Regions from separate parts of the Pseudomonas sp. GW821-FHT07F01 genome, predicted to be linked through region 2. Evidence: predicted binding sites of a transcription regulator. Region 2 holds the regulator's gene; the other holds the start of a gene.
The links. Region 2 encodes sigma-54, which starts transcription at its own class of promoters, with help from an activator protein. Its sites were predicted from a motif close to ANTGGCATNNANNTTGCTNT; they were not measured.

Region 1 (5,666 bases), on a different contig from region 2:
GATTCGGGTGCCTACGGCAGCATGGACGATCCGCGCTACGCGCAGCTGTTGGACCAGGTGGACGCAGCACTCAAGGCGAACATGGCGGTGGTGCTGGTGGCGGACGTGATGCCGCACAAGTCGCTGAGCGATGCACTGACCATGACTCAATGGACGCCGACGGTGATCTGGGAATACGAGAAGGATCCGAAGGTGACCTTCGGCCGCAAGTTCCAGACCAACGCGCTGCAGAGGCCGCCTGGCGAAACCTATCTGTTCAAGGCCTTCGAGGTGCACATCCTGCCACCGGGTAAATACTTGCTGACCGGCGGCGACGACTACCAGATCCACGGTTTGCTCGACCAGGTCGGCGCCCGCAGCGGCCCACCCGGTTCGGGCCATGGCGCCAACGGGACCGCCTACCTGTCCCCCGAGCTGTACCGCGAGTACTACAGGGAAGAGGTCTGGAAGGACGCGACCTATGGCAGCGAGACCAAGACCGAAGGTGTCTGTACCGCCGTGCTCAGGGCTTCGGGTGCCTGCGTGAGCTGGGGTGAACAGCAATATACCCAGACGACGGCGCTCTCCCCGGGCGGCTATTACCAACAGACCGATTCTCGCGACGTTCCCGCGATCAAGGTCCAGGCGCGCCTGCCGGTCGACAAGGCGCTTGCCAGTTTCACCATCCAGGGCGGCCAATTGCTGCTGGCCCCACGCATGCACCTGAAGACCCCTGGCTACAAGTACCAGCAGTCGAAGTGCCGGGCGATCGACCCGAAGAAAATCGAGTGTCCTCTCGACAACCTGACCGTCTACACCTGGCCGGCGCCCATGAGCTTTACGCAGAATCTCATCGAGCAGCGCAACCTGAGCGAGAAGCACCGGCAGTTGCTGTCCAGGCTCCAGCCCATGCAAATCACGCCGCTGGGCAAGCAAGGCATGGAAGATCCCATCTGGGGCGTGCCGTTGTCACTGGCCAAGTAACACCAGTCCGGGGGTATGGGCGTCTCATCGAATACCGTGTCGAGCATGCGCTCGGGGGCCTGTTTGCCTGAATTCGGTACGCCCCCAGTGCAGGCCGGCCGACTGCTCACTTGCCCCTCCTGGCAATTGGAATACTGCGATGAATAAACGTGTCCCCGCCCTGATTTTCTCATCCGCCTTGCTGGCCGCATGCGGCCCCAACAAAATTGTCTACGACCTGCCTTCACCCAGCGGGAAATATCATGTGCAAGTACGCCAGTGCCCGCAAAGCGGATCCATCACTTGGAGCGAGAAGCTCCAGGTCTCGGTACTGGAATCCGGCGTATCGGCAGCCTGCCAATCTGCGGTGCAAGCCTTGGCTCAGTTCGACGCCAATGAGGCCGCAAGCCAGCTCCAGCTCGAATGGATTTCAGATACTGAACTCAGGGCCTGGCTGCCAGGCTTCAACCTCGACTACGGGCCATCATCGGCAACCTACAAACACGACAATCCGGTCAAGGTGACTTTCTCGCCCAAATAATGAGCGGTGGGTTTGCGAGGTATCGACTTACATCGAACGCTTCTCTACCCAACGTCGATATTGGCGGGTGCGAAAGGCCATGGCGAGTTGTTGCAGCACCAGCGCACGCAACGGCGACACGCTCGGATCGGTTTTTTTGGCCCGGCTGAGTTTGCGTAATTGATACTTGACCACCGCCATATTGGCCAAGGCCGCAATGGCCTTGTTTTTCCAGGTGATCGGCGGCAGTTGCGGCGTACTGTCTTTGCCCAGCAGCCAATCACGGGGCAGGTGCGGATCGATGGCCAGCGCCGTGCCGATCCCCACCATGTCCACGCCACTCTGGACGACCATTTCAGCGATCGGACGTCGCCGCACTCCCCCGGTGACCATGACCGGCATCCTGGCGACGGTGCGGATGTCACGTGCAAACTCAACGAAATAGGCCTCGCGCGCCAGGGTACGACCGTCACGGGCTTCGCCCTGCATGGCCGGCGCCTCGTAGCTGCCGCCTGACAACTCAACCAGATCCACCCCCAGCTCGTTCAGCAGTTCAACCACCTTCCGGGCATCGTCGGCGGTGAAGCCTCCCCGTTGAAAATCGGCAGAGTTGAGTTTGACCGCCACCGCAAAATCGGCAGACACCACGGACCGTACCGCCTTGACGATTTCCAGCAGCAGGCGCGCGCGGTTTTCCAGGGAACCGCCCCATTCATCGGTTCTTTGATTGGTCAGCGGCGAGAGGAACTGACTCAGCAGATAGCCGTGTGCGGCGTGGATCTCCACACCAGTGAACCCGGCCTGCTCACCCAGACGCGCGGTACGGGCGAAACGCTGGATGACATCATCGATCACACTCGCAGTCATCGCGTGAGGCGTTGCGAAACGTTTGGACATCTTGCCCAGGTCCAGCGGTATGGCCGAGGGTGCCCAGGTTTTCTGCCCGAGGTTTGCCTGCATCTGGCGGCCAGGGTGGTTGATCTGCAACCAGAACTGCGCGCCGCCGGAACGGCCAATCCTCGCCCAGCGCTTGAACTTGTCCAGTTGCTGCTCATTTTCCAGCACCACACCGCCGGGCCCGGTCATGGCACGGCCATCGACCATCACGTTGCCGGTGATGATCAGGCCCGCGCCACCCTCGGCCCAGGCCTGATACAGGCGCATCAGTTCTTCGGAAGGTGCCTGGTCGGCATCGGCCATATTCTCTTCCATGGCGGCCTTGGCGATACGGTTCTTGATGGTCGAACCGTTGGGAAGCATCAGGGTATCGAACACATTCATGGGGGTAGCCCTCAGTGGAGATGGAGCCACCTTAAGATTGAAGTGAACTTGAAGGTCAATAGCCTTTTTGCAACTTCACCCAAGAATCTTTACTCGATGTTCAAGGCACCCGAGCCGGGCAGCTTGGTCACCAGATCAGCCCCCAGCAGCTTGGCAGGCGTATAGGCACCGCCCGTCGGACGCACCTGCAACAGATGACTAACCACACTCAAGGCGGCATGAATCGTCAGGCTGTAGACGTTGGTGGTATACACCCGCGCGACCTTGCGATCGCCCCGAGCGTTACGGGCCTCGCCCCACACATAGGTGCCTTGGTCGGCACGCTTTTGTTCGTCCGGACCCACCACTGTCTTGCCGATGCGCTCCTTGAGCAGCCTCTGTACCCAGGACCACCCCAGCAACGGGCGGATGAGGTTGGCGAATCTGGCACCGCGGATCATGCCGGCAGAGCCCGGTATGAACACTTCGATATTGGGTATGCCGGTGGTGTGATAGGCCGTCGAGATATCGCCCCAGGGAATAGTCATCGAAAGTTTCTCACCGGCGCCGAAGTCGATACGCCGTACCCGATATGCCAGCGGCACCGAGACGATCCTACCGTCACGACGGACCTTGCCGCCCTGCGCCATGCCCTCGATGGAGGTCTTGGCAGTACCGGGCGAAAAGCTGGAACGGGAATCGAAGCCCAATGCCAGATGCGTGGCATCCGGCAGCGCGTCTTTCAGTGCGGCGGCGACACAATCGGTCGGGACTACGTCGAAGCCGACGCCGGGGCAAATGACCACCCCCGCGGCTCGCGCCCGCTCATTCAGGGATTGGGCATGTTCGAATACGGCGATCTCGCCGGTAATGTCCAGGTAGTGCGCACTGGCCCTCAGGCAGGCTTCGATCATCGGTGCCGCGGTGGCTGAAAACGGCCCCGCGCAATGCAGCACCAATCCAAGCCCCTTGACCTGCGCAAGCAAGCGCGCATCGTCATCCAGCCCGAACACCCGGGCTTCAAGGCCCAGCTCCCGGGCCAAGGTTTCGATCTTGTCGCGATTGCGCCCGGCCAGCACCGGCCTGAGCCCGCGCTTGACGGCGTCGCGAGCGATCAACTCGCCGGTATAGCCATTGGCGCCATAGATCATCCACTTCATCTGCGTATCCAGGTTGTCTTGCTGACTCATGCGTTGCTCCAGACTGGATTGATAACGTGCGTTATTGCCTTGCCCCTTACGCATCAGACGCTAGCGTTAAAGTCAGGTTGAGGGTCAAGCAGAAGTACGAGCGCATCCGCGGAAATTATTTGCCATCGCGGGGTTGACCTTAAAGCCAGGTTTAAGGTGAGCATGCGCCGAACTGCTCGCCTGATGAAGCCGGAATGATGATCAAGCCCCTTGTTTCCTGTGTATTGATATTGATAGGTGGTGCTTTCATGACAAGTGCAAATGCTCAGCCGAACTCCTCGATGGCAGGTTCCAGGGAGCACCAGATACTGGTGATCATGACCAACCACGCCAGCTATCCCTCACGCAGCGACACCACCGGGTTGTGGCTGACGGAGCTGACACATTTCACCGATGTGGTGGAAGCTGCCGGCTACACCACAGTATTTGCCAGCCCCAAAGGGGGCGCGGTGCCTCTGGACGAGCGGAGCCTGGGGTGGTTGTACATGGACAAGGCCGCCCGGCGGCATTTGCAGTCCGCAACCTTTCGCGCTCGGCTGCAGAACACGTTGCCGATCGCTGACGTGGACCCTTCCCGCTTCAGCGCCATTTATTTCACCGGGGGCCACGGGGTCATGTGGGACTTCCCCAACAACCCTGATCTGCGGCGCGTGGCCGAAACCATCTACAACCAGGGTGGCATCGTCTCAGCCGTGTGCCATGGCGTAGCGGGTCTCCTGGATCTGAAAGATGACCAGGGCCGGTTGATCATCAAAGGCAGAAACATCACCGGATTCTCTGATCGCGAAGAGTGGCTATCGGGAATGAAAAGCCAGGTGCCCTTCTTCCTTGAGGACCGGCTCGTAAGCCAGGGCGCGCGTTACCACAAGGGCTGGCTGCCGTTCACCTCATTTGCCCTGACTGATGGAAGGCTGGTGACCGGCCAGAACCCGCAATCGCCCCGGGCCGTAGCTGAAGCCGTGACCGCCGCGCTCTGCACGAGCGACGTAACTCGCTGCCCCCCCAGGGTCGATCCCGGCCCCTTGAAAAAGAGCGACTGAAACTCGCAACCGAGCTTTCGACAGCATTGCTGTTCAACCCATTTGCCAACGCAGCGTTGGCGGAGACGCCTGAAATGCCCAGTCCGACCGACACTACCCCCATCGATATCGCCGGCCATCAGGTGCCCGTCGTCAAAGGCGGCCTGTACGACCGCTTTCGGTCCAACCCGCCGCTATCGGTAATCGCCGCCGAAATACCAGGCGTTGATCTGAGCTGGTTCAAGAGCCTGGAAAAGAACAAGGTCGAGATAGGCTTCGAGTCGTTTTCGCCCAACTTCTACTACCAGAACAGCCAGGTTACGGCTGTCTATACGGCTGACCTCGACCGGCTCCGGGCGCTGATGCCGCCCGAACTGGCAGCAACGGTGCAACCGCTGCAGATCTGGCCGGGGCGTGGCCTGATCGCGTTCACCTCATATACCTACGAGCATTGCGATAACGACGCCTACAACGAGGTGGCCGTGTCGATCATCACCAACAAACCCGGCAAAGCCAACCTGGGTCCGCTCACATTGATTGGCCAGTCAATCTCGGGAGACTTCTGGGGTTACGTGCTCAAGTTGCCGGTCAATACAGAGTTGGCACGGGTGCGCGGTGTCGTCGGTTACAACCTGCCGAAGTGGCTGACCGGCATTGACCGCAAAGAGAGTGCGCAATCGGTGGTCTATGACATCACCGACAGCCAGACCGGCAAGCTGGACCTCTCCTTCACCG
Region 2 (5,666 bases):
ATCGACGGCGCCGGCGGCGTGACTACGGCCAAGGGAATGAAAGCGTATTTGAAAGACGGCAGGATGAACCTGCTATCGAACGTAAGAGGACAGTATGAGGCTCGTTAAAACCCTCCCTATTTTGCTCAGTCTGGGCGCAGCACTGGGAAGCGTGAGCGCCTGGGCTCTGCCGAACGATAGCCAACAGCCGATCCGCATCCAGGCCGACGACGCCCAGCTGGACGACAAGAACGGCGTGGCCACCTACAAGGGCGATGTCATCATCACCCAGGGCTCGATGAAGATCACCGGTAACACCGTGACCATCACCCGGTCCAAGACCGGTGAAATCGACGTGGTGACCTCGGTGGGCAACCTCGCCTACTTCGAGCAACTGCAGAAGCAGACCGACCCGAAACCGGTCCAGGCCTACGCCGTGACCATCCAGTACCATGCCCAGCAGAACCGCATCGTGCTGATCGACAAGGCCAAGGTCATCAACGACGGTAATACCACCGAAGGCGAGAAGATCGTCTACGACACCGTCAAGCAGGTTGCCAACGCCGGTCGCGCCAATGGCAGCTCGGTTACCGCGCCGCGTCCGCGGATCGACATGGTCATCCAGCCGAAAAAGAAAACCGACGAGCAAAAGGCCCAGTAATGGCAACTCTGAAAGCTCAGCACCTGGCCAAGAGCTACAAGAGCCGCCAGGTCGTGCGTGATGTCAGCCTGTCCATCGACAGCGGTCAGATCGTCGGCCTGCTCGGCCCCAACGGCGCCGGCAAGACCACCTGCTTCTACATGATCGTCGGCCTGGTCCAGGCCGATCAGGGCCGCGTCCTGATCGACGACCTGGATGTCAGCCACCAACCGATGCACGGCCGAGCACGCGCCGGTATCGGCTACCTGCCCCAGGAAGCCTCGATCTTTCGCAAGCTGTCGGTGGCCGACAACATCATGGCCATCCTCGAGACCCGCAAGGAGCTCGACAAGGCCGGCCGTCGCCAGGAACTGGAAAGCCTGCTGCAGGAATTCCACATCAACCACATCCGCGACAACCTCGGCATGAGCCTGTCCGGTGGTGAGCGGCGCCGCGTGGAGATCGCCCGGGCCCTGGCCACCGCGCCCAAGTTCATCCTGCTGGACGAACCCTTCGCCGGTGTCGACCCGATCTCGGTGGGCGATATCAAGCAGATCATCCACCACCTCAAGGCCAAGGGCATCGGGGTGCTGATTACCGACCACAACGTCCGGGAAACCCTGGACATCTGTGAGACCGCCTACATCGTCAACGACGGGCAACTGATCGCCGAAGGCGACTCCGAGACCATCCTGGCCAACGAACTGGTCAAGGAAGTCTATCTGGGCCATGAGTTCCGCCTGTAAGGGCTGATGTGTTGGGCTGGACGCCAGGGCGCCGGGAACAATAAAACCCTACAAACTTTATTGTTACAGCGCTCTAGGCAAACACTTCAGTTTCAGGCATATAATTTGCTTATGTTTGGCGCTCCGGCGCCCTGTAGTGGATGGCGCATGTGCGCCGGCAAATAAGGTGTTAAGCCCCTGCCATGAAACCATCGCTAGTCCTTAGAATGGGCCAGCAGCTGACGATGACACCGCAGCTGCAACAGGCCATCCGCCTGCTCCAATTGTCGACCCTGGACCTGCAACAGGAAATCCAGGAAGCCCTGGAGTCCAACCCGATGCTCGAACGCCAGGAAGAAGGCGACGACTTCGACAACAGCGACCCCCTGGCCGACAACACCGAGTCCAAACCCAATACCGAGATCCAGGAGCCCTCCTACCAGGAAACCGCCCCCACGGTGGACAACCTCGAGGACGGTGAGTGGAACGAGCGCATCCCCAACGAACTGCCGGTCGACACCGCCTGGGAAGACGTCTACCAGACCAGCGCCAGCAGCCTGCCCAGCAGCGATGACGACGAGTGGGACTTCACCACCCGCACTTCCGCGGGCGAGAGCCTGCAGAGCCACCTGCTCTGGCAACTGAACCTGGCGCCGATGTCGGACACCGACCGCCTGATCGCCGTGACCCTGATCGACTGCATCAACAATCAGGGCTACCTGGACGAAACCCTCGAGGAGATCCTCGAAGCCTTCGATCCGGAACTGGACATCGAACTGGACGAGATAGAAGCCGTCCTGCACCGCATCCAGCAATTCGAACCTGCGGGCATCGGCGCCCGCAACCTGGGCGAGTGCCTGTTGCTGCAACTGCGCCAGCTGCCGGCGAAAACGCCCTGGCTGGGCGAGGCCCAGCGCCTGGTCAGTGACTACATCGACCTCCTGGGCAGCCGCGACTACAGCCAGCTGATGCGGCGCATGAAGCTCAAGGAAGATGAGCTGCGCCAGGTCATCGAGCTGGTGCAGAGCCTCAACCCCCGCCCCGGATCGCAGATCGAATCCAGCGAAGCCGAATACGTGGTCCCGGACGTCATAGTGCGCAAGGACAACGAACGCTGGCTGGTGGAACTGAACCAGGAATCCGTGCCGCGCCTGCGGGTCAACGCCCAGTACGCCGGTTTTGTACGCCGCGCCGACACCAGCGCCGACAACACCTTCATGCGCAACCAGTTGCAGGAAGCCCGCTGGTTCATCAAGAGCCTGCAAAGCCGCAATGAAACCCTGATGAAGGTCGCCACCCAGATCGTCGAGCACCAGCGCGGCTTTCTCGAATATGGCGATGAAGCGATGAAGCCGCTGGTTCTGCACGATATCGCCGAGGCGGTGGGCATGCACGAATCGACGATTTCCCGGGTGACCACGCAAAAATTCATGCATACCCCACGGGGCATATATGAGCTGAAATACTTTTTCTCCAGCCACGTCAGCACTTCGGAAGGCGGTGAATGCTCGTCCACGGCGATCCGCGCGATCATCAAAAAATTGGTGGCCGCGGAAAATCAGAAAAAGCCGTTGAGTGACAGCAAGATCGCTGGTTTACTGGAGGCACAAGGCATTCAGGTAGCCCGTCGTACCGTCGCCAAGTACCGCGAATCCCTTGGGATCGCGCCTTCCAGCGAACGTAAGCGGTTGATGTAGCCGCAGGGCTGGCCACAGCGTTTCAGAGTGTGTTTGAAAAGGGCCCGGTGCCGTTTTCAAACGTAGTCTAGGTGGCAGGCAACCCAGCCTGCCGCGTTATGCACTGGCAACGAAGGAGAAGCTGTATGCAAGTCAACATCAGTGGACACCAACTCGAAGTGACTGAACCCCTGCGCGTCTACATCGGCGAAAAACTCGACCGGCTGGAGAGGCACTTCGACAAGATTACCAATGTGCAGGTCACCATGGCTGTCGAGAAGCTGAAGCAGAAAATCGAAGCCACCCTGCACATCCACGGTGGGGAGGTCGTTGCCAACGCAGAACATGACGATATGTATGCCGCAATCGACCTGCTCACGGACAAGCTTGACCGCCAACTGAAAAAGCATAAGGAAAAGCAACTCCACCTTCTCCAAGGCACGGGTCGCTAACACTCCCCTCCCATGATCCGACTTGAAAGCATCCTGACCCCCGGCCGTTCCCTGGTGAACGTGCCGGGCGGCAGTAAAAAACGCGCCCTCGAACAAATTGCCAACCTGATCAGCCGTGAAGTGCCTGATCTGGAGATGCAGGATGTCTTCGAGAGCCTGATTGCCCGTGAAAAACTCGGTTCCACCGGTTTTGGCAACGGCATCGCCATTCCCCACTGCCGCCTCAAAGGCTGCGAGTCGCCCATCAGTGCGCTGATGCACCTGGACGCTCCGATCGATTTCGACGCCATTGATGGCGCACCGGTCGACCTGCTGTTCGTCCTGCTGGTTCCGGAAGCCGCGACCGATGCACACCTGGAACTGCTCCGGCAGATCGCCAGCATGCTCGATCGCAAGGAAGTCCGTGACCGGCTGCGCAGCGCCACCAGCAACGAAGCCTTGTATCAGGTCGTTCTGGACGAGCAAAACGGTCAGTAATCATGCGTTTGATCATCGTCAGCGGCCGCTCCGGCTCAGGTAAAAGCACCGCCCTCGATGTTCTCGAGGACCACGGCTACTACTGCATCGACAACCTGCCAGCCGGCTTGCTGCCGGAACTGGCTGAACGTGCGTTGATCCACACCGAACTGGCGCAACCGCTGGTGGCGGTGTCCATCGATGCCCGCAACCTGCCCAGTCATCTGTCGCGCTTCCCCGAATTGCTGGAAGAAGTGCGCAGCCGGCATATCCAGTGCGATGTGCTGTACCTGGATGCCGACGAAGAGACCCTGCTCAAGCGCTTCTCCGAGACCCGTCGGCGCCACCCGTTGAGCAGCGCCAACCGCTCCCTGGCCGAAGCCATCCACGATGAAACCCAACTGCTGGGGCCGATCGTCGACCTGGCCGATCTCAAGGTCAACACCACCAACCTGAACCTTTACCAGCTGCGCGACACCATCAAGCTGCGACTGTTGAACCAGCCGGAACCCGGTACCGCGTTCCTGGTGGAGTCCTTCGGCTTCAAGCGCGGCATGCCGGTAGATGCAGACCTGGTGTTCGACGTGCGCTGCCTGCCCAACCCGTATTGGAAGCCCGAGTTGCGCGCCCAATCAGGCCTGGATGCGCCCGTGGCCGAGTATCTGGCGGCGCAACCCGATGTCGAGGAAATGTTCCAGGACATCTCCAGCTACCTGCTCAAATGGCTGCCACGCTTTGCCGCCAGCAACCGCGCCTATGTGACCATCGCCATCGGCTGCACCGGCGGGCACCACCGCTCCGTGTACCTGACCGAGCGCCTGGGCCAGGTCCTGCAAAAATCCCTGAAGAACGTCCAGGTTCGCCACCGCGACCTTAGCTGAAAGGATCTACCCCGCGATGCCAGCTCTGGAAATCGAGATCATCAATAAACTGGGCCTGCATGCCCGTGCCTCGGCCAAGTTCGTCGGCGTGGCCGGGCAGTTTCCCTGCCAGATCCGCGCCGGCAGGACCCCGGACTCCATGGTCGACGGCAAAAGCATCATGGCCATGATGATGCTGGCCGCCGGCAAGGGCACCAGGATCCACCTGAAGACCGAAGGCGAGCAGGAACAGGAAGCGATGGATGCGCTGGTGGCACTGATCAACAACTTCTTCGACGAAGGCGAGTAGGCCCGGGCGGGCCCCTCACCATACGGCTCTCAGGCGAGTGCCGTATCCATGACCATCATCAGGCAGAAACCGATACACAGGCCAAGGCTGGCAAGCTTGTCATGGCCATTGCGACGCGACTCCGGAATCACTTCATGAGTGACCACCAGCAGCATCGCCCCCGCCGCCAGGGCCAGGCCCAGGGGCAGCAATACCTGCGCCAGGCTCACCAGCCAGGCGCAGAGCAAGGCAAAGACCGGTTCCACCAGACCTGAAGCCGCACCAATCAGGAATGCCTTGACCCGCGACATCCCCGCCCCCGCCAATACCAGGGCAATCACCAGGCCTTCCGGTACATCCTGCAGGGCAATGCCCATGGCCAGGCTGTCCGCATCCGGCATGCCGCCTCCGGCCGACACCCCCACCGCCATCCCTTCAGGAATGTTGTGGGCAATGATGGCGAAGACGAACAGCCAGATACGCGGGGCAATCACCGGATGCTCTGGCGTGCCCACCAGCACCTCCGGGCAGCCCCCCGAGACCTTGAGATCCACCAGGAACAGGCCAAAGGCCCCGAGCATGATGCCGG

Region 1: a site for sigma-54 is predicted at 4,020-4,039, ahead of AC07R1_RS07025 (saccharopine dehydrogenase family protein). Genes of this name have one in related genera too.

What each region holds. Positions count from the first base shown of each region.
Region 1 is NZ_JBWKQO010000002.1:156,156-161,821, forward strand. Features, by position in the region: gene AC07R1_RS07010 (hypothetical protein) at 1-963, shown strand, start outside; gene AC07R1_RS07015 (hypothetical protein) at 1,103-1,483, shown strand; gene AC07R1_RS07020 (NADH:flavin oxidoreductase/NADH oxidase family protein) at 1,511-2,743, opposite strand; gene AC07R1_RS07025 (saccharopine dehydrogenase family protein) at 2,833-3,912, opposite strand; gene AC07R1_RS07030 (type 1 glutamine amidotransferase domain-containing protein) at 4,107-4,952, shown strand; gene AC07R1_RS07035 (acetoacetate decarboxylase (ADC)) at 5,027-5,666, shown strand, end outside.
Region 2 is NZ_JBWKQO010000007.1:232,456-238,121, reverse strand. Features, by position in the region: gene lptC (LPS export ABC transporter periplasmic protein LptC) at 1-108, shown strand, start outside; gene lptA (lipopolysaccharide transport periplasmic protein LptA) at 95-640, shown strand; gene lptB (LPS export ABC transporter ATP-binding protein) at 640-1,365, shown strand; gene AC07R1_RS26140 (RNA polymerase factor sigma-54) at 1,548-3,041, shown strand; gene hpf (ribosome hibernation-promoting factor, HPF/YfiA family) at 3,167-3,472, shown strand; gene ptsN (PTS IIA-like nitrogen regulatory protein PtsN) at 3,485-3,949, shown strand; gene rapZ (RNase adapter RapZ) at 3,952-4,809, shown strand; gene AC07R1_RS26120 (HPr family phosphocarrier protein) at 4,826-5,098, shown strand; gene AC07R1_RS26115 (ZIP family metal transporter) at 5,128-5,666, opposite strand, start outside.